3 linked regions of the Mucilaginibacter paludis DSM 18603 genome follow. The protein of the gene in region 2 interacts with the protein of the main gene of each other region in a pairwise test. Links are inferred from orthologs where the notes say so. Each region holds a gene or a part of one and is shown on either strand. Other genes may lie near its edges.

Region 1 (8,206 bases), 1.4 Mb from region 2 along the record:
GCCATTCCCGAAGGAACGATTGACTCCGAACTTTTCGGTCACGAAAAGGGCGCTTATACCGGTGCCGTTGGCGAGCGTAAAGGATACTTTGAAACGGTAAACGGCGGTACCATATTTTTAGATGAAATTGGCGAAATGCCTTTAGGCACCCAGGCGCGCTTGCTCCGGGTTTTAGAGTCGGGCCAGTACATCAAAGTCGGATCATCAAAGGTGGAGAAAACTAACGTCCGCGTTATTGCTGCCACCAATGTTGATGTTTACGAAGCTGTAAAAGCCGGTAAATTCAGGGAAGATTTGTATTACAGGTTAAATACTGTTCCATTGCGGATTCCACCCCTGCGCGACCGGAAGGAAGATGTTTACCTCATTTTTCGCAAATTCACGTCGGACTTTACAGCTAAATACCGCTCTCCGCCAATTCAATTGGATGATGCCGCGCAACAGGTGCTAATCAATTACTCCTGGCCCGGAAACGTAAGGCAGCTGAAAAACATTGCCGAGCAGTTAGCCGTGCTGGAGCGCGACCGTACCATTACTGCGCAAACCCTGCTTACCTATATTCCGCACGAGATGGGTAACCGCAATCTGCCTATGCGCATAGAAAATCAGCCGAAGGAAGATTTTTCGGAAAGGGATATCCTTTATAAAGTGCTTTTTGATATGAAGCGCGATATGGTTGAACTCAAAAAGCTGGTAGCCGATATTATTGAGCAAGGGGGCGTTTCGGCCAACTATACCGGTAACCCGCAGGTTATAAACCAACTGTACCGCGATATTGATCTGCCCAATCAGGCCGACTCACAATTTACTTTGCAGCAGCCCGTTCATCATAATAACAATAACGGTAGTGTAAATAACAACGATAATTACAATATTACCCACGAGGCCGAAGAGGTAGAGGAATCGTTATCTTTAATTGAAAAAGAATCGGATTTGATACGTAAGGCGCTAAAAAAGCATAAAGGTAAACGTAAACTTGCCGCCCAGGAGTTGGGTATTTCTGAGCGTACCTTATATCGTAAAATAAAAGAATTAAATTTGTAATATTGATTAGATGAGGAAGAGCCTGTTTTTTTTATTAGTTGTTCCCCTGCTGCTGGTCAGTCAGTCGTGTTCGTACAGGTTGAGTTTGGATGGCGCCTCTATACCGCCCGAACTTAAAACTATTAATGTGATGTTTTTTGAAAACACCGCACCATTGGTTGTAAATAACATGAGCCAGTTATTTACCGAAGCTTTAAAGGAGCGAATCAGGTCGCAAACAAGTTTAAGCCTGGTTAGGGGAGAGGCCGATGCTACCATGGAAGGACAGATAACCGGTTATACTATTGCACCAGCTGCCATACAGGCTACCAGCGATAACAGGCAACCAATAGCAGGCCAAACACGCCTTAGTATTACTGTAAAGGCAAAATATACCAATATTGCCAATAAGAAATATAATTTCGAAGAGTCTTTTACCCGGTTTAAAGACTTTTCCGGCGAAATTGCCCCGGTTGAGCAATCATTGATAGCCGATATCAACAAACAATTAACCGAAGATATTTTTAACAGGGCTTTTGCAAATTGGTAAGCAATTCGTAGTTTCAACAACGTGGAGCAAATTTTGAATATAGAACAAAAAGTTTTTTTTTCTGATATACTGGCCAACCCGGATCAGTTGAGTGCTACCCATGCCTTGCAATTAGCAAATTTGGCAGAGCTATATCCACAAAGCGGTATTTTACATGCCCTGCTTGCGCGTTCCGCAAAGGTTAATCATCCGGATGGATTTCAGCAGCAACTCAAAGTAGCCGCAGTTTACGCTACCGACAGGAGTGTGTTGTATAACCTGGTAAATCACCCTGAATATTTTGCTGCCGCCCCGTCGTCGCAAGTAGTTAAGCCGCTGGAAGAGTCTGAACCTCAAAATGAACCATCTACTTACTATTTTCACGATCCTCATGGCCGGGTTGACGGGGACGCAGAGATTGATGACGAAATTTTTGACGAGATAACGCCTATAGAGGATATTCAAATCAATCCGGATAGTACGCAGCCTGAAACTTCAGGAGCTGATAGCAATAAGTTGGAAGATCTGATTATGGCGCAATATGGCTGGCCAGATCGTAATCAAACCAACCCGGAAACCGATAGCCGTAGAGAAAATGGCCAGGATGAAAAAAAAGAATACTCCTTATCAAATTCTGATTTTAAAAATCGCATGTCTTTGTCGACCGACGATGGGGCCGAACTTCAGTTAGAGGATGACGAGCAGCAGGAGGAAAATGAGATAACCGCCGCCGCCGATGAATTTACCGGGCCGCATAGCATGGGCACCGAAGACGATTTAAGGGTATCCAAATACAACGATGATAAGATGCCCTACAGCTTTATGTGGTGGCTTGATAAAACCCGTAAGGAGCATGCAACCAATAACCAACCTTATGCGCCTTACAAACCTTCGGTCTACCACGAAAACCGGTTGATTGTTTCGGAAGAATTACAACAGCAGTATTATGAGAATATTTTTCATACTACCGCAGCCGAAGAGTTGGAGAAAAGTACCGTAAAGCCGGAGGTTGAAACCAAAAGGAAAGAGGACGAAATTATTGAGCGCTTTATACAGGAAGATCCCCAAATAAAGGCACCAAGCAATGATACCCTTGATAATGAAAACAAGGCCAAGAAGAGTGCCGAAGATGAGGGCGAGATGGTGTCAGAAACTTTGGCCCGGATATATGTAGATCAAATGCTGTATCAAAAGGCTATTTCAACCTACCAAAAATTATTGTTGAAATTTCCGGAAAAAAGCAGTTACTTTGCGGCCCAGATTAAATTGTTAGAGAAAAGATCAACTAAATAAAAGTAAAATGTATTTATTAGTAATTATTGCCATTATTGTTTGTGCTTTATTAGGCCTTATCGTTTTAATACAAAACCCTAAGGGTGGTGGCTTATCATCCAATTTTTCAAGCTCATCACAACTTTTGGGAGTGCAAAAAACTGGTGATATCCTTGAAAAAGGTACATGGATATTGGCTATAGCCCTGATTGTGTTATCGTTAGCTATCAATGTGATTGGCAAAGGCGGTAGCGGCAAAGTTGAAAACGTTAACCAGGAGCAAATTGACAAGGCATCAAGGCCGAGTACACCAACAAACGCCCCTGCAACTTTACCAGGTTTAGAAAAGAAAAAATAAGAGCATCCGCTCTATAAAATATCGAGGACTTAAGAACACGTTTCTTAAGTCCTTTTTTATTTTAGTTTACTGCCATCATGGCACGGCTATGTTAACCCGGCGTTAACTTTATTTTGCTGTTAATGCAATTTTGACAAAGCATCGGTCAATATGTACTAATAAGTGGTGGTGGCATAATTAGTGTGCTCTACCCGGTATAATTCAATAACCATAATACAAATTAAAATAAATAACTATGTCGTTAAACATTAAACCTCTTGGAGATAGAGTAGTAGTAGAAGCTGCTGCTGCCGAAGAAAAAACTGCGTCTGGTATCATCATCCCAGATACTGCTAAAGAAAAACCTCAAGTTGGAACTATAGTAGCCGTTGGTCCGGGCAGGGCTGCAGATACCGGAACTGTTATTGCTCCTACTGTAAAAGTTGGTGATAAGGTTTTATATGGCAAATATGCTGGTACCGAAACTTCATACGAAGGTAAGGAGTATTTAATTATGCGCGAATCTGACATTTACGCAGTACTTTAATTATTGACTTATTGAATAATCGAATGATCGATTGATCCTCGATTATACCCAATAAAACAAATCAATAATTCACTAAATCAATAATTCAAAATTAAAAAAGAAGAAGATGGCAAAAATTGTTAAATACAATGTAGAAGCACGCGACGCCTTAAAACGCGGTGTTGATATTTTAGCTAACGCGGTTAAAGTAACCTTAGGTCCTAAAGGTCGTAACGTAATTATCGACAAAAAATTTGGTTCGCCAATTATCACCAAGGATGGTGTAACTGTAGCTAAAGAAATTGAATTGAAAGATTCTTTAGAAAATATGGGTGCCCAAATGGTGAAGGAAGTAGCTTCAAAAACTGCTGATATTGCTGGTGATGGTACTACTACTGCAACCGTATTAGCTCAGGCTATTGTAACCGCTGGTATTAAAAACGTAGCAGCCGGTGCTAACCCTATGGATTTGAAACGCGGTATTGACAAAGCTGTTGAAGCTGTTGTTAAAAACCTGCAGACTCAATCACAAACTGTTGGCGAAGACAATAATAAAATTAAACAAGTTGCTTCTATCTCTGCTAATAACGACGAAATTATCGGTTCGTTAATTGCCGAAGCTATGGCTAAGGTTGGTAAAGATGGTGTAATTACTGTTGAAGAAGCCAAAGGTACTGAAACAGAAGTTAAAACTGTTGAAGGTATGCAGTTTGACCGTGGTTACTTATCACCGTACTTTGTAACCAACGCTGATAAAATGGAAGTTGAGTTGGAAAACCCATACATCCTGATCTACGACAAAAAGATTTCTTCGATGAAGGAATTATTGCCTATCCTTGAAAAACAAGTACAAACCGGCAAACCATTATTAATTATTGCTGAAGATTTAGATGGCGAAGCATTAGCTACTTTAGTGGTTAACAAAATCCGTGGTTCACTAAAAGTTGCAGCTGTTAAGGCTCCTGGCTTTGGCGACCGTAGAAAAGCTATGCTGGAAGATATCGCTATCTTAACAGGTGGTACTGTAATTTCTGAAGAAAGAGGTTACAAATTGGAAAATGCTGATTTAACTTACTTAGGTACTGCCGAGAAAATTGTTATCGATAAAGATAACACTACCGTAATTAACGGTTCGGGCGGAACAGAAGAAATTAAAGCCCGTGTTAACCAAATCAAATCTCAAATCGAATCAACTACATCTGATTACGATAAAGAAAAATTACAAGAGCGTTTAGCTAAACTATCTGGTGGTGTTGCTGTACTTTACGTTGGTGCTGCATCAGAAGTTGAAATGAAAGAAAAGAAAGACCGTGTTGACGATGCTTTACATGCAACCCGCGCTGCGGTTGAAGAAGGTATTGTTGCCGGTGGTGGTGTTGCTTTCATCCGTGCTGTTGAAGCTTTAACTGACCTTAAAGGTGCTAACGAAGACGAAAATACTGGTATCCAGATTATCCGTCGCGCTATCGAAGAGCCTCTGCGTCAGATCTGCGAAAACGCCGGTATCGAAGGATCAATCGTAGTTCAGAAAGTTAAAGAAGGAACTGCTGATTTTGGTTACAACGCACGTACCGATAAATACGAAAACCTGATTGCTGCCGGTGTTATTGATCCTACTAAAGTAGGCCGTGTAGCTTTACAAAACGCCGCTTCTATAGCTGCCATGTTGTTAACCACCGAGTGTGTGTTAGCTGATGACACTGAAGAAGATAAAGGTGGCCATGGTATGCCTCCAATGGGTGGCGGCATGGGCGGTATGATGTAATCAAATACCGCTTCGCCCCTGGTGAAGTAAATATAGAACCCCTGTTCAGTTTTCTGAACAGGGGTTTTTTTATGGCGATTAAGCCTATCTTGAAAATCACTGTCAGACAGATAAATTATGAGATAAAACAGGTGATAAAGCAACTGTTATATCTTTTATGAGCCATAAAAAAGGTATTTGTACTTAAAGGGCACACTATTTGATTATTGACGGGTATGAAGGCGATAGGCAAAAAAACTAAATATGTATCTAACCGAATTATAGGTTGGGCCATTATTGAAGGACCACAATTATTTGTAACTCTATTTAGATAAGAATACCTTTATGGTATGATAGATACCACAAAGAAAGCTTCTGATAGTAGTATAGATTTATATCACACGGCCTACGCCTGGCTTGTCAATAATGGCGCTCGTATTTTTTTCGGTCTCGTCGTTTTTTGTGTCGGCCTTTGGGTTATCAGGTTCCTCAAAAAAAGGTTGCGCGGGCAAATGTCCCGTAAACAAATCCACTCCTCTTTACAGCCATTCTTTTTAAGTTTATCTATTACGCTATTATACGTACTGCTGGTTGTTGTGGTAATGGAAATTATGGGCATTGAGCTCACTATTTTCACAGCAGTTATTGGTGCTGGCAGTGTTGCCGCCGGTTTAGCCTTATCCGGTACTTTACAAAATTTTGCCGGCGGGGTGCTTATTCTGATGCTTAAGCCATTTACTTTGGATGACAATATTGTAGCCCAGGGAGTTGACGGTGTGGTAACAGCCATCGAAGTTTTTTATACCGAGGTATTAACTACCGATAATAAGGCAGTGATTATCCCGAACGGCAAATTATTTAACGAGGTTATCATCAACGTTACCCGCGAAGGTAAACGCCGCTTGGATATCGACCTGAAGCTTACTTACGTTATTGATGTTGAGCAGGTTAAGCTGATTATTGCTAATGCCATTAAACAAACCCCGGATATATTGACCGAACGCGTGCCCTGTATTGGCATATCTGCACTCGAAATTGACGGGATAAAAATAAGCACGCAGGTTTGGGTGCTCACCAACAAATATATATCCGTAAAATTCGCCCTACAGGAACGCATTATTAAGGATCTTAAAGCCGCAGGTATTAAATTACCAGGAACCTGATTTAAATTTTTTGCCTTGCCTTGAGTTCCAGGTAACGGTTAATGGTATTCACGGTTAAATTTTGCGGGGTACTTAAAATAGATTGTATACCATAACGGGCCAATTCTTTTACAATCAGTTTCTTCTCGTAAGCAAATTTTTCGGCAACGGTTTTAATGTAGATACCTTCCACATTCTCGGCTGGTTGTTCGCTTAATTTCTTCAGTTCTGTATTCTCAAAAAATACAACAACCAGTAAATGGAATTTTGCTATCCTTTTTAAAAAAGGCAACTGCCTTTGCAGAGCAGACATACTCTCAAAATTGGTGAAAAAAACAACCAGGCTCCTTTGTTTCAACGTTCCGCGTATGGTGGTATACAGCAGCTCCATGTTGGTTTCCAGGTAGCGCGTTTTCTCTTTATATAAAACCTCCATTATTTTATTCAGCTGGGTAGGCCTGCGTTCGGCGGGTATTATAGCTCCTTTTTTCTCGGATATGGTAATTAACCCCGCCTTATCTTCTTTTAACAAGGCTACGCTTGATAATACCAGGCTGGCATTAATGGCATAGTCAAGCAGGCTTAAACCATCAAACGGCATTTTCATGGAGCGCGATTTATCGATTACACAATATACGTGCTGCGATTTTTCGTCGGTATAATTATTGACCATCAAATCGCCGCGCCGCGCCGATGCCTTCCAGTTCAGCGTACGGTAGTCATCGCCTGCTACATAGTTTTTAATTTGCTCAAACTCCATGCTGTTACCCAGGCGCCGTATTTTTTTGATGCCATACTCGTTCAGCCGGTTTGAAATAGCCATCAGCTCATACTTACGCATCTGTAAAAAAGATGGATAAACGGGCAGGGTTTCCACCTGCTCAATGTTGTAGCGCCGGTTAATTAAGCCTATCGGCGATTGCACGTAAACGCGTATGGCGCCAAACTCATATTCGCCTCGCCTGGTTGGCCTTAGCTGGTAATTAAGCAGTTTATGCTGCCGCGATATGAGGCCGGTTTTAAACCATACATCCCGTTTTTGGAACTGGTGCGGTATTTCGTCAATAATACCAACGCTGATGTTAAATGGATAAAAATTCTCTACATAAATTCCTATTTCGTTATCGTCGCCATTGCTTAATCGCTCCGGTGCATGCCTGCGTGCAAAAATGCCTTTGGGTAGGCGGTAAAGCATCCAAATATCAATTACAAATAATAAAACGAGCGTAAAGAAAAACAGGGAAGGGATATCTCCTAACCATGGAAAAAAGAAGGATAATAAATAAAGTACTACCGCGCAGCCCAGGCCGGTAAATAGCCGGCTGGTTAAAAATAAATTTTTGTAATACAGGTTAAAAATTGATTTCACCTATCTGGGTATTTCTATTTTCTGGATAATCTGGGCTACTACTTCGTCGGGTGTTACACCTTCCATTTCTTTGTCGGGCGTCAGCATAATGCGGTGCCTTAATACAGCAGGGGTTACCCCAATAATATCTTCTGGCGTTATAAAGTCTCGGCCCTTCATGGCGGCCAATGCCTTGGCGCTGTTCACCACCGCTAACGATGCGCGTGGCGAGCCACCCAGGAAAAGCGATTTATGGCTGCGGGTTTCGTGAATTATCTTGGCCAC
Region 2 (5,538 bases):
GAAAAAACTTACTATCAGCGTTTCCAAGCTATGTTTTCGCCGGTAGCAGACGACCAGATCAGGATATTGGATTACGAACCATCGTTGGCAAAATATTTCAAGGGCTTAAACATCGAATGGATCAACACCCATTTTACCGTTGAGGAACACGACCTGGAACAATTAAACCACCCTGAAGAACATATTATTAATGATGGCGGTAAAATACTTTTTATAAGCCTTGCAGATGAAATTGTTGGCACATGCGCCCTGATTAAAACAGGCGAAGCCGAATACGAATTGGCCAAAATGGCTGTAAGCCCACGCTTCCAGGGGCGGCAATTGGGCAAAAAACTGATGGACGCAGCCATCAAAAAAGCGGTTGAACTAAAAGCAAAAAGAGTTTGGCTGGGTTCAAACACTAAACTAACGGCGGCTATTAACCTGTACAAAAAAACAGGCTTTAAAGAAATCCCCATCGGCTCAACACCTTATGCGCGGGCCAACATCAAAATGGAGCTATACCTCTAACAAATTAAAAGGGAACACATCAAAATGTATTCCCTTTTAATTTTGTTTAAATATTTTTAATTATTCGCCCATGTGCAGCCATTCTTTCTTGGCTAACAGTTCTTCTTTGGTTTCGCGTACATCTTCATCGTCCACGCAGCAATCAACCGGGCAAACGGCGGCACACTGCGGCTCATCATGAAAACCAACACATTCAGTACACTTATCGGGCACTATATAATAAACTTCGTCGTTTAATGCAGCCTGTGTTTCTTCGGCATTCAAAGTATTACCGTCACCAAAATCAATAATTCCCTTTAAACCAGTACCATCCGAAAAGCGCCATGCGGCACCCGCATCATAAATAGCATTGTTTGGGCATTCCGGCTCACAAGCTCCGCAATTGATGCATTCGTCAGTGATTTTAATCGCCATTGTTTTATAAAAAAATATATATGCTAAAAAATTAACTTTGCCTCGCGGCTTTAGTCTGCAAATATAACAAAAAATCCGTTTTGGAGTTTTACCCAATGCCATTAATATGTCACAAGCAAATACTTTATATTTAATAGATACTTTTTCGGAGTTAGGCCGCCAGCTTGCAAACCCCGACGAAAGCCTGCAACAAGTGATAACCAACGAGCATCATTATAATGCCTGGTTTACCCCGCCCAATACGTTGAACGCCGTAAAAGCCATCGGCAGGATGCTCAACAGGGAAGATTTAGAGAAGTGGCTGGAGGGAGGCGTAAAAGTCCATAGTCGATGGACCATAGACCATGGTAAAGATGTAAAAGTCCATAGTCCATGGACCATAGACCATGGTAAAGATGTAGAAGTTGATAGTTCATTGACCGCAGATCGTGGTAAAGACAGGGAAACTAATTTGTTGGATACAACTGAAAAAGCTACGGAACATCGACCACCGACCATCAACTCTTCCCCAACCATGGACCATGGACTATCGACTATCGACCCTTCCACAACCGTGGACCATCGACCACCGGCCATAGACGCTTCCCAAACCATGGACCATGGACCATCGACTATCGACCCTTCCACAACTATCGACTACTCCGCTAAAGTCGGTTTAATCCTGGCGGGCAATATCCCTTTGGTTGGCTTTCATGATGTTTTATGCGTATTGGCTTCGGGCAACAGGGCGCTTATTAAGGCATCATCAAACGACGCGCGGCTTATTAAGTATATTTTAAATTTACTGGTTGAGATAGCCCCCGAGTTTGAAACCCGGTTTAGCTTTGTGGAACGCCTGGCTAATTTTGATGCCGTAATAGCTACTGGCAGCAACAATACATCGCGCTATTTTGAATATTATTTTGGCAAGGTGCCTAACATTATCCGCAAAAACCGCAATAGTGTGGCCCTGTTAACCGGCAACGAAACTAAGGAGCAGTTATTTATGCTGGGGCATGATATCTTTGACTTTTTTGGCCTGGGTTGCCGCAATGTTTCTAAATTGTTAGTACCTGCCGGATATGATTTTGTTCCGTTTTTTGAGGCTATTGAACCGCACCAGCCCATAATCAACCATCATAAATACAATAACAATTACGATTATAACAAATCGATCTACCTGGTAAACGGTGATAAACATCTGGATAACGGCTTTTTGTTGGTGAAAGAAGACGAGCGCTTAGCCTCGCCCCTGGCGGTACTTTATTTTGAGTATTATGATAATCTGCCAGCTGCTGTAAATCGGCTGGCGGATTTGTCAGAATCTATACAGTGCATTGTTACCCATGAGGCCGTAGCTGTAAGTAACCAGGTGGTTGATTTTGGCAAGAGCCAGCAACCTCAATTATGGGACTATGCTGATGGTGTTGATACGATGGCGTTTTTGACCACTGATTTTTGACCACTGATTTATAGAATGATTAATGTGATTACACTGATTTTTGAACGCTAATTTTATAGATGATTGATTTGATTACACTGATTTTTGAATGCTGATTTTGTAGATGATTAATGTGATTCCGCTGATTTTTTGAGCTGTCACTACCGTAGACCGTTTACAATTGCGTTTTTTTTCGCATTACGCAATACGCCTATCGCTATACTAAATAAAAATCCGCTGCCAAAATTATCAAGCTATTGTTACCTTTACGGCTATGTATATCATCAAAGTTAAAGGCGTTGCCAAAATACCCGATTATGTACAGCTTCGCGACGAAAAATTTACCTTGCTGGCTTATTTCAGGGTGGACAGGCCCGATAAATCGTTAGATAAGATAGGCCTGGCCGATAAAGCGGAGTACATTATGAATATTGTAAAGGATTTGCCGTTTGGGCAGATATTAAAATTGGAGATCTGAATAAAATGATAGGTAATTCTGTTATAAAACTGGATGGCATTGATATTTTTCAGCAGAAGCACCTGGTGCTGTCTGATGTAAATTTGCATATAGATAAAGGCGACTTTGTATGGCTGATTGGGCAAACCGGATCGGGCAAGAGCAGCTTATTGAAGGTTATTTATGGCGACTTACCGGTTAAAACCGGCGAAGGGCATGCCTGCGGATACGACTTGACAAAGCTGCCAGATCGCGAAATTCCGTTTCTGCGCCGCAAGCTGGGTATTGTTTTCCAGGATTTTCAGCTATTAACCGACCGTACCGTTGCTCAGAACCTGCAATTTGTAATGAAGGCAACAGGGTGGGTGGATAAGAAATTGATTGACGAACGCACCCGGGATGTTTTGGAAAAAGTGGGCCTTCGATCAAAAATAAACAAAATGCCGCACGAGCTTTCGGGTGGTGAACAACAGCGGGTAGTTATAGCCCGTGCCTTGTTAAACGACCCGGAGATTATTTTGGCTGATGAACCCACCGGTAACCTTGACCCCGAAACATCAGAAGATTTGATTATGCTGCTTAAACAGATTAGCCAGAGCGGTACAGCAGTGTTGGTTGCTACTCACGATTACCACATTATCCGCCAGTTCCCTTCACGTATTATTAAATGCGAGAATGGCAAAGTTCTGGAGGATGTACACATAGGGTAGTCCAGCTGACACTTCAGGCCCATTTTTATTGGCGACAGCTGAGCAGAACTTATTTTGCGCTGGTGCTTAAGGATGATTATAACAGCGCACTGATGGAAGGCGAGAAAGTGATTTAAATCATTTCTGCCATAATTAACAATGCGTATTGCCATACTTTCATAAACTGTAAAAATATTCTGACAGCCTGTCTTATATATCTCAATGGCAAGATACTTGATTAGCACTATTTATTATGAATTTTAACGACATGTTAAAGAAGAAAAAGAAAGAAGACGAGCAAACTTCTGTGGATACAAATGAGCAATTATCGGATGATTCACAAACGGTGAGTGATGCGATTTTGGAAGAAAAAGAACAACAGATACAGGAAGAGATATCAGCTGAAGAAAGATTGAAGGCTGAATTAGCACAGGCTAACGACAAATATCTGCGCCTTTATGCCGAGTTTGACAACTTCCGCAGGCGTACCAGTAAAGAGCGTATTGAATTACTGCAAACTGCCGGTAAAGAAGTGATAACCTCTTTATTACCTGTTCTGGATGATTTTGAACGTGCCTTAAAAGCCATGGAAACAGCCACCGACGTAGTACCAGTTAAAGAGGGTGTGGCATTGGTGCAAAATAAACTAAACCACATTTTAAGCAGCAAAGGTTTAAAGCCAATGGAAGCTAAAGGACAGGTTTTTGATGCCGATCTTCACGAGGGTATTACCAGCATACCCGCCGGCGACGACCTTAAAGGTAAGGTAGTTGACGAGCTGGAAAAAGGTTATTATCTTAACGACAAGGTTGTACGCTTTGCAAAGGTGGTAGTAGGCAACTAATGATTGATGGACTGAATGATTGAGTGATTGATTTTTTAATTAATTCTCTCAGTCACTAAAATCAATCCTTCAATCACTCAATAATTCAATCATTACAATAAATGGCAAAAAGAGATTATTACGATATACTGGGCGTAGCTAAAGGGGCAAGTGCTGAAGAGATTAAGAAAGGCTACCGCAAAATGGCTATTAAATATCATCCGGACAAAAACCCGGGGGATAAGGAGTCTGAGGAGCATTTTAAGGAAGCGGCAGAAGCTTACGAAGTATTGAGCAGCCCAGAGAAGCGCCAGCGTTATGATCAGTTTGGCCATGCGGCCAATGCGCACTCTGCCAGTGGTGGCGGTTATGGCGGTGGCAACATGAATATGGAAGACATATTCAGCCAGTTTGGCGATATCTTTGGCGGCGGCAGTCCGTTTGAAGGTTTTTTTGGCGGTGGAGGCCAGAGCCGTAATGGCGGAAGGCGCGTTACCAAAGGAACCAACTTGCGCATTAAGGTACGTTTAACGCTGGAAGAAATTGCTAACGGTGCCGAAAAGAAAATTAAAGTTAACAAACAAGTACTTTGCAATACATGCGATGGTACGGGTGCCAAGGATAAATCATCTTTCCAAACCTGTAAAACCTGCGGCGGTGCCGGGGCTGTTCGCCGGGTAACCAATACCATATTGGGCCAGATGCAAACTACCAGCACCTGCCCTACCTGCAACGGGGAAGGCAGCATAATTACATCTAAATGTAGTGTTTGCCATGGCGACGGTGTGGTACGCGGCGAAGAAACCATTACCATTAACATACCTGCCGGTGTAAGCGAAGGCATGCAACTGAGCATGAGCGGCAAAGGTAATGCAGCCCCACGCGGCGGTATACCTGGCGATTTAATTATCCTGGTAGAAGAGATTGAACACGAGACTTTAAAGCGCGATGGCAATAATGTAATTTACGACTTGCACATCAGCTTTATTGATGCTGCCTTAGGCACCAGTGTAGAAATACCTACAATTGATGGCAAAGCGAAAATCAAGATTGACCCAGGCACCCAGGGCGGACGTATTTTACGCCTTAAAAACAAAGGTGTACCAGAAGTAAACTCTTACCAGCGTGGTGATCAGTTGGTGCACATCAACGTTTGGACACCAAAAGCATTGAGCCGCGAAGAACGCGACCTGTTAGAAAAACTGCAAAACTCACCTAACTTTAA
Region 3 (8,283 bases), 300 kb from region 2 along the record:
TGCTCCTACGATAAAAGAGTCAGACCCAATTTTGAACAGGATTTCGATATTGCCTTTTTACCTTAGGTTGACGCATATGCCTACCGGGGGAGATTTAGAGGGGGCTTTGGTTTGTTTGGGTGTGCATGAGCGCTACGCGGTTTATAGGGGGCTAAAACGGTCGTCATTGCGAGGAGGAACGACGAAGCAATCTCTAAGCTATACAGGGCAAATCTGCACGGCGGCTCTGCCTCAGTAGAGATTGCTTCGTTCCTCGCAATGACGCTTGGATATGTGATGTAATTGCGCTGATAGTCAGTGTGCTTAAACGATCGTCATTGAGGATTTTAACACCGCGGTGTGTGAAGGGGGAAATGACAACGGATGCCGCTTGCAGAGGCCACCACACCGTGCTTCGACAGGCTCAGCATGACACCCTTTTTTTATGCGCGCAAACTGTCATCCTGGGTATCCGATCCGGACAGCCGGAAAAAAAATAGGGATGACGTTTGAACCTTGTAGATTGTTAGGTGCAGAAAGAAAGTGCGCAAAAGCCAGACTGCACGCCGGGCCGGGAGCTGGCCTGTGGGCGGAAGGATCGGGCAGTCTTGACTTTTTGGTTACTTTTGTGTCAAGACAAAAGTAACAGCCCTTCACGCGGCGATTGAGCGTGCCGATGATCAAAATTGAGAATACTGATTATTAGAGCAAAAATAGACGCACTGATAATCAGTATCTTAACAGCGCGTCATTATAGGGAGTAACGACGAAGCAATCTTTAAGCTATACAGAGCGAAGCTGCATAACCGCCCTGCTTACGCAAAAAAAATGATGCCTGTTAAACAAATTACCACTATGCTCAACTACATACAAGCTCAACAACTCATCACCTCCTTATCCCGGTCTTTCGGTACGGAGTACATCAGCCTGGACGATGCCGATGGCCGCGTGCTGGCCGAAGACGTAGCGGCCGACCGTGATTACCCGCCTTTTAACCGTGCCACCATGGATGGTTACGCCATTAGTACTGCGGATTGGGAAAGCGGCACCCGCGCGTTTAAGGTGCAGCAGGTAATTTACGCTGGCCAGGTAGGCGAGGCTGGCCTGCAAGCCGGCTATTGCTATAAAATAATGACGGGCGCGCCGGTGCCGCTATCGGCAAACGCGGTTATCCGCCGCGAAGATGCCACGCAGGTTGATGGCAACGTGAGCTTTAGTTTGGAAACTATGCGGCCTTATCAAAACATAGCCCGCCAGGGCGAAGATATAAAGGCTGGCACCGGTATTTTAAGCGCCAATACGCTTTGCACACCTGCCGTGGTAAGTTTGCTGGCCACATTGGGCAGGCACCGTGTTATGGTGGCCAGCTTACCCAAAGTGGCCCTGTTTACTACCGGCGATGAGGTGGTGGAGGTTTCGGCAGCCATTAAGCCTCACCAGATCCGCAATAGCAACGAATACCTGTTGCAGAGTTTGCTAAAAAAATGGCTGATTAAACCTGCCGTTTGCAACCATGTTATTGATGATAAGCAGCACCTGGCCGAAACGTTAAAAACGGTATTGGGTTTTGATATCATCATTACCTGCGGTGGCGTATCTGCCGGTGATGCCGATTATCTGCCCGAGGTGTTGGAGGGCCTCGGCGTTAAAAAACTTTTTCATAAGCTATCCATCAGGCCGGGTAAACCTATCTGGTGCGGGCAGCTGCCCATGGGCGGCTTGGTTTTTGCTTTGCCGGGTAACCCATTCTCGTGCATGGTTACCTTTAAGTTGTTTATTGAAGCTTATTTATCGGTGTGCTTTGGTTTGGGGATGCCCCGTATTTTAACCTTGCCTTTTAACGGCAAACGCAAACGGAGTAGTGGCTTTGATGAGTTTTTTCCGGTTAGTATTTCGGGCGAGCCTATTGCCGTAAACCTTATACCCATCAATACCTCGGGCGATATCCGTTTGGGTTTAAATGCCGATGCACTGGCCTTGCAACCCTGCGATGCGGATGAGCTGAACGATGGCGACAGCGTAAGCTATTTGTTGTTTTAAACGGATTTGCGTTAGGGATGGCAGCGGATACTGGCCCTGTGGCTAAGGCCTGCGCAGTATAAGCGGAGAGCCCGGCCCGACGGAGGAGGGAAACGCCCACCCTATTAAGTTAGGGTATTTTGCACGCCAAGACGCTAAGGCGCAAAGTTTTTATGTTTTGTTTCTTAGCGTATTGGCGTGGTTCTTTTAACGCGCCGTCTGTCTGTTTTAATTGCAGTCGGTATGTGATGCGCTCATTACCATTCCTTCGGCATTGGTGGATAGGGTTAGTGCGCCCGGCCCGTCGTCGCTGCCGTTTTCGGTCCGCACGATGTAGCTGGTATGCGGCTGCAGGATGATTTCGTATCCGGGCTGACTTTCGCCGTCGATACTGATTTGATAATCTGGGTTGGGTTTGCCTATGCGGATAGGTTTGTTAGCCGCCTTGCTTTTAACAACAATTGTGTTGGTAGGCGTTTCGATATCAATTTCGGCGATGTGGCCGCTACAGGCAACGATAGCCTGGCTTTTGATATCGAAATATAACCTGCCGCTATTGGCGCACGAGCAGAGCAATAAGCAACTGATGGCCGCAATAAATAGGTGTTTCATCATGTGTTATACCTATACGTTTTAGGCCCCTGGTTTTACAATTAATATGGGGATGTTAACCCGGTGGCGCACCTTATCAACCGTGGTGCCGAAGATGAGATCTTTTAAAGCCTTGTGGCCGTGAGCGCCCATTACCAAAAAGTCTATCTGGTCGTTTTTTACAATTTGCGTTATGGCGGTTGCTGCGGGGCCGTAGCCTATTTGTGCGTGTGCATGGTAGCCCAGGGTGTTGAGGGTGCTTACATACTTGTCCAGGTTTTCTTTATCGCTTAGTGTTTCGTGGTCAAGCACTTCGGTGCCATGATAGTTGGCTGCGGCGGTTTCAACAATGTGGATGAGCGTGTACTCGGCGTTTTTACCGCCTTGCATCAGTCCGTGACGGATGGAATCGCGATCGTTGTTTGAAAAATCGATGGTGATGCCGATGTGGCTGTATGTGGTAGCGGCCAGATCGGTAATGGCTGTGGCAAGGCCATGCGGTACGCGGGCGGGCAATTCGTGGCGCCTTAAAATAAGCGGTTTAAAAAACACATACAGCAGCAGCACCAGGATGGCCAAAGTTAAGGGTATAACGATGGCGTATATCCAGCCCTGGGCGGCGGGGTATTGGTTAATCCAGTCGATAATTTGGCCTACCACCAACTTGATGTTGAGCACCACAATAAGGGCGGCGCTTGTCCAGGCCAGTATTTTTACTTTTAAGCCGATGGCAAATTTACCCATACGCTCCTTATCGGATGTAAAGTGGATGAGCGGGATAACGGCAAAGCCGAGTTGCAGGCTCAATACCACCTGGCTTAAAATAATGAGGCTGCCGAGGGCTTCGTCGCCAAAGTACACAATGGTGAGTACGGCGGGTAAAATGGCCAGCAGGCGCGTTAACAGACGGCGCAGCCAGGGTTGGATACGCAGGTTAATATGCCCTTCCATAATAATTTGCCCGGCAAGGGTACCGGTAATGGTAGAGCTTTGGCCGGAGGCGATTAGGGCGATGGCGAACAGGGCAGGGGCAAGAGAACCAAAAATATGTTCGAGGAGTTTATAGGCATCCTGTATTTCGGCAATTTTAAAATAGCCGTTGCGGAAAAAGGCGCTGGCAGCCAAAATAAGGATGGCGGCGTTTACTAAAAATGCCAGGTTTAGGGCGATGGCAGTATCCATAAAATTAAAGCGAATGGCGGCTTTAATACCCTCGTGGCTACGGTCGATTTTGCGGGTTTGCACCAGCGACGAGTGCAGGTATAAATTATGCGGCATAACCGTGGCGCCGATAATACCGATGGCTATGTACAGGGCGCTTCCGCTTAAATTGCCGGGGATAAAGCCTTTGGCCACCTCGGCAAAATCGGGCTTAACGATAAACATCTCTACCAGGAAAGAGAGGCCGATGATAAATATCATGGATATGATAAACCCTTCCAGTTTGCGCATGCCCTTGTTCATTAAAAACAGGAGCAGCACGGTATCGCTTATGGTGAGCGATACACCCCAGAGCAAGGGCAGGTGAAACAGCAGCTGCAGGCCTATGGCCATACCTATAATTTCGGCCAGGTCGCAGGCTATAATGGCTATCTGCGCTAAAATATAAAGGCAAAAGTTAACAAAGCGGTTGTAGGTATTTTTTGAGGCCTGGGCCAGATCAAGCCCGCGCACAATGCCCAGGCGCGTGCTTAACGATTGCAGCAATAAGGCAATGAGGTTGGATAGAAACAAGATCCAGATGAGCTTGTAACCAAACTCGCTCCCGCCGGCTAAATCGGTGGCCCAGTTACCGGGGTCCATATAGCCTACACTTACCAAATAAGCGGGGCCTAAAAAAGCCATTATTTTTTTCCAGCCCAGTTTTCCCTGGGTATCAACCGAGCCATGTACGTTGGCGAGCGATTCGCCGTGTTTTTCAGTCATATTTTACCAGTATATTTTTAGCCACATCCCTGCTGATGTTCACTGTTTCGTTATCGTTTAATTTGAGTTGGACCGATTGATCGTAAGCCGCAATGTCGGTCACGGTGATTTTATTACCAATGATGAGCCTCATTTTTTCGAGATATTGCAAAAATTGAGGTAAATGCTCGCGCACGCCCATAATAATGCCTCCGTCGTTAACCAAAAGGGTTGATACCGGTTTTAACTCGTTGATATTAAAGCGCCCGTTAACATCGGGTATGGGGTCGCCATGCGGATCGTATTTGGGGAAGCCTAAAAACTTATCCAGCCGCTCAATTAATTCGGCCGATTTAATATGTTCCAGTTCTTCGGCCAGTTCGTGTACTTCGTCCCACTTAAACTGCAATTTTTCAACCAGAAAAAATTCCCACAGGCGGTGCTTGCGTACAATTTTAATGGCTATGGTTTTACCCTCGGCGGTTAAACTTACCCCCTGGTAACGCTCGTAGTTAATGAGTTTTTTTTCGGCCAGTTTTTTAAGCATATCTGTTACCGAGGCCGCCTTGGTGCTCATGGCTGCAGCTATGCTGTTTGTAGTTACGCTTTTATCATTGGTTAACGATAAATGATAAATGGCTTTCAAGTAGTTCTCTTCGGTATACGAGTTCATTTAAACAAATCTAATCATAAATTTAGACAAGTCTAAATTTATTTACAATAAAGAATTTATATTGCCATAACATCAATTTGAAAAAATATTATTTTGTTTGGGTGGAAAATTTATATTTGTAACCATTATGGCTACGGAAATAGATAAAATAGACCTACAAATTTTAAAGATTCTCCAGGAAAACGGGAGGATAACCAATTTACAACTTTCAAGCGAAATAGGGCTTTCGCCCGCACCTACATTAGAACGTGTGCGTAAGCTTGAAAACGCTGAATATATTAAAAGCTACCATGCCCTGGTTGACGAGGAAAAGCTGGGCCTTGGCATTAAAACATTTATACAGGTATCGCTGGATTTTCATAAAAACAATACCATACAGGTTTTTGTGGACGAGATTAAGGCCATTAAAGAAGTAACCGAATGCCACCACGTAACCGGGCAGTGCGATTTTTTGTTGAAGGTTTATGTTAGGGATATTAAAGCCTATGAGCAATTGATTATGGACAAGATCAGCAAGATAACCGTAGTTAAAACCTTCCAAACGATGATGATCATGTCTACCAGTAAGAAGGAACCTACCGTACCTTTGGAGTATTGATAGCCACATCATCCCCAAAAACCATGGCGGCTGGTAAGCCATAACACTTGCTTACCAGCCGCATTTAATTTTTGAGGGTTATACCATTACGCCCTGATCCATAACCAATATATTTCCCTGGGTGTCCACTATTTTTAAGGTAGGCTTTTCGCCAATAGATAAGCTTGTGGCCATGGCCCATCCGTCGGCATCAAACACATCGTAAGCATTCCAGGTGGATAGATCGCCAAAATCGGCTACGGTGTAAATTTTTTTGTGCTTGTGGTGCTCTAAATCAATTATTTCGGTATAATTTAAACCAATGTCGGCAGTGAAATTGCTGTCGTCGTTATTGATTTGGCAGTTTTTAATCAGCAGGTGAAAAAGCTCCTTATGGTTAAACGGTATTTGATGGTATTGGCTCAATTGCTGTTTGGCATATTGTTGTGTGCTGATCTGGTTGAGGGCATATAACAGAATATCGAAAGTAAGCTTGCGGGCGTATTGTTTTTCAAAGTCGCCGGGGTAGCCGCCAGCTTCAATTAAAACGGTTGATGTGCCGAGCCTTTGAAAATTATCACCGAAAGCACGGGCCTCATATTCTTCGCTCCAGCGGCCTATGCAGCCGGGAATCTGCTTTTTAAAAACCTGATAGATACCCGCTGTGAGCAGCATAGCCTTCAAACGGCCAGGTGTGATACTGGCCTCATCATCTGCCGGAGGCGCAAGTAAGGAGATGGTAGCCGGTTTTTTACTCCCGCTTACCGACCATAAAGTATCCTGATCGTGCATGTTAAAACCAAATTCGGGTTGAATATTTTGTTGCAGGCCAGCTAAAAGCCGGGCTTCGGTAGATTGTTGTTTTAAAAAATCGCGATTGATATCGATACCCTGCGCATTGCGTCGTTGGTGTACCTCGGCTCCGTCGGGGTTAAGCATAGGTATAAAGTGCAGGGTGCAATTGTCTAATATCCGTTTTCTGAAGGCGTTATGCTGATCATCAGCTGCAAAAAAGTTAAACAGATCAAAAAAAGCCAGCGTGCCGGTTGGCTCGTCGCCATGCATCTGGCTCCACAACATCACCTGTATTTTACCTGTGCCAATGGTTAACTGATAAATTTCCCGTTGTTGTACCGAACTGCCCAATTGCCTTACCTTAAAACAGGCCTGTGATTGTATGTGGCCTATTTTTGATTTCAGTATTTGGTGTTTAATAAAACGATTGGTAAACAAAGACTCGCGGTAGGCATCGTGTTCCATATGGATTTCAGAATTCATGAGTTGGCTTGAGGGATAAAACCGGCAAGATACATATGTGCCGTGTTTAAAGTAAATTAAAAATAAAAAAAGGCAGGGCAAACGCATTAAAAAAGTTGATTTGATTTTATTGACGTAAAAAGGGAAGCCTGCTTGCAAGGGGGCACCTACGGAGCCAAAACTTCTTTTTTTTGTTTGCTATAAACAGGAAGCTCCTACCGGAGCTCTTTAACCTGTAAGCACGTAGCAGGATTATCTGAAAAAACCGTAAACTTTTTTCAGGACGATACAGTTCCCTATAACCAGTAAGCTCTCACCAGAGCTCTTTAACGGTTTGTTTTTGACTCCAACGGAGTCGCCTGTTTATAGGAAAAACGCTTTTAACCTGTCTTTGGCTCCGTAAGGTGCCTCCTCTTATTTTTTTGATGCGTTTGCCCTGTAAAAAAGTGCAGGGCGTTTTTTTGCAATTACGGAAGTGCCATTTACAGGGTTCTGTGAGGTAAGGTAAAGTTGCGCCGTTTTTATGCCTGCAATTGGGGCATAATACATTAATAGTTTTAAAAATTTGGTAATTATGTCCATATTTAACGGTAAGCTATGCTAACGCCCGATTTTTAAAAAGAAAATTGTTAACCAAATAAATATCAAGGTGAAATTAACCGCATTCGAGATCTATAAATATTCCATCCCCATCGAGCCGTTTACCATCGCTACCGGTACCATGCATTTTGCGCAAAATATATTGGTAAGGGCACATACAGATGCCGGTATAACCGGGCTTGGCGAGTGCTCTGCCTTCCCGATGATTGTTGGCGAAACCCAGGCTACAGGTTACGAGATGGCTAAGGATTTTGCTGCCATTTGGAAGGGGAAAAGTGCGGATGATATAGCGGGCCGTTTGGCCGAACTGCATTTATATACCGCCGGTAACTATACCATTAAAAGCGCCTTTGATATGCTGCTTTATGATATAGCGGCTAAACAGGCGGGGCAGCCCCTTTACCAATACTTAGGCGGCGAAAGAAGAAAGATTGAAACCGATGTAACAATAGGCATTGATACCGCCGAAAATATGGCTGCCTCGGCAGTAAAATTTCAGGATCAGGGTTTTAATATCATCAAAGTAAAACTGGGCAAAAGCCCGGCTGCCGATCTGGAACGTATAGCAAGTATCCGAAAAGCTATCAGGCCGGAAACCCAGATCCGCATTGATGCCAACCAGGGCTGGACATTTGAAGAAGCCGTTTATACCCTTGGCCAGCTGGCCCAATACAATATTGCT

The links.
Region 1: the proteins of MUCPA_RS26465 (region 2) and groL interact in binary tests that used the Escherichia coli proteins (3 or more experiments, as listed by UniProt). The link is inferred for Mucilaginibacter paludis DSM 18603 from one-to-one orthologs.
Region 3: the proteins of MUCPA_RS26465 (region 2) and MUCPA_RS25225 interact in binary tests that used the Escherichia coli proteins (3 or more experiments, as listed by UniProt). The link is inferred for Mucilaginibacter paludis DSM 18603 from one-to-one orthologs.

What each region holds. Positions count from the first base shown.
Region 1 is NZ_CM001403.1:4,898,993-4,907,198, forward strand. Bases 3,211-6,133 are described here. They hold groL (chaperonin GroEL), read left to right. Parts: upstream 3,211-3,814; coding sequence 3,815-5,452; downstream 5,453-6,133. Other genes in these bases: groES (co-chaperone GroES), read left to right, coding at 3,418-3,708; MUCPA_RS20740 (mechanosensitive ion channel family protein), read left to right, coding at 5,944-6,133. In the rest of the region: MUCPA_RS20710 (sigma-54 interaction domain-containing protein), read left to right, coding at 1-1,044; MUCPA_RS20715 (LptE family protein), read left to right, coding at 1,055-1,573; MUCPA_RS36295 (hypothetical protein), read left to right, coding at 1,607-2,845; preprotein translocase subunit SecG, read left to right, coding at 2,853-3,182; more of MUCPA_RS20740, read left to right, coding at 6,134-6,594; MUCPA_RS20745 (DUF58 domain-containing protein), read right to left, coding at 6,596-7,942; MUCPA_RS20750 (AAA family ATPase), read right to left, coding at 7,943-8,206.
Region 2 is NZ_CM001403.1:6,308,150-6,313,687, reverse strand. The notes cover bases 2,642-5,538. They hold MUCPA_RS26465 (nucleotide exchange factor GrpE), read left to right. Parts: upstream 2,642-3,743; coding sequence 3,744-4,334; downstream 4,335-5,538. Other genes in these bases: dnaJ (molecular chaperone DnaJ), read left to right, coding at 4,436-5,538; MUCPA_RS26470 (cell division ATP-binding protein FtsE), read left to right, coding at 2,828-3,511; MUCPA_RS26475 (hypothetical protein), read left to right, coding at 2,642-2,822. Outside these bases: MUCPA_RS26490 (bifunctional helix-turn-helix transcriptional regulator/GNAT family N-acetyltransferase), read left to right, coding at 1-510; MUCPA_RS26485 (4Fe-4S dicluster domain-containing protein), read right to left, coding at 571-924; MUCPA_RS39440 (hypothetical protein), read left to right, coding at 1,031-2,365; more of MUCPA_RS26475, read left to right, coding at 2,619-2,641. UniProt on the Escherichia coli protein: Participates actively in the response to hyperosmotic and heat shock by preventing the aggregation of stress-denatured proteins, in association with DnaK and GrpE. It is the nucleotide exchange factor for DnaK and may function as a thermosensor.
Region 3 is NZ_CM001403.1:6,006,501-6,014,783, forward strand. What follows is about bases 2,074-5,073. They hold MUCPA_RS25225 (Nramp family divalent metal transporter), read right to left. Parts: upstream 4,516-5,073; coding sequence 2,632-4,515; downstream 2,074-2,631. Other genes in these bases: MUCPA_RS25220 (putative periplasmic lipoprotein), read right to left, coding at 2,227-2,613; MUCPA_RS25230 (metal-dependent transcriptional regulator), read right to left, coding at 4,508-5,073. Outside these bases: MUCPA_RS25210 (IS4 family transposase), read left to right, coding at 1-66; MUCPA_RS25215 (molybdopterin molybdotransferase MoeA), read left to right, coding at 835-2,019; more of MUCPA_RS25230, read right to left, coding at 5,074-5,167; MUCPA_RS25235 (Lrp/AsnC family transcriptional regulator), read left to right, coding at 5,295-5,765; MUCPA_RS25240 (M14 family zinc carboxypeptidase), read right to left, coding at 5,844-7,022; MUCPA_RS25245 (mandelate racemase/muconate lactonizing enzyme family protein), read left to right, coding at 7,651-8,283. UniProt on the Escherichia coli protein: H(+)-stimulated, divalent metal cation uptake system. Involved in manganese and iron uptake. Can also transport cadmium, cobalt, zinc and to a lesser extent nickel and copper. Involved in response to reactive oxygen.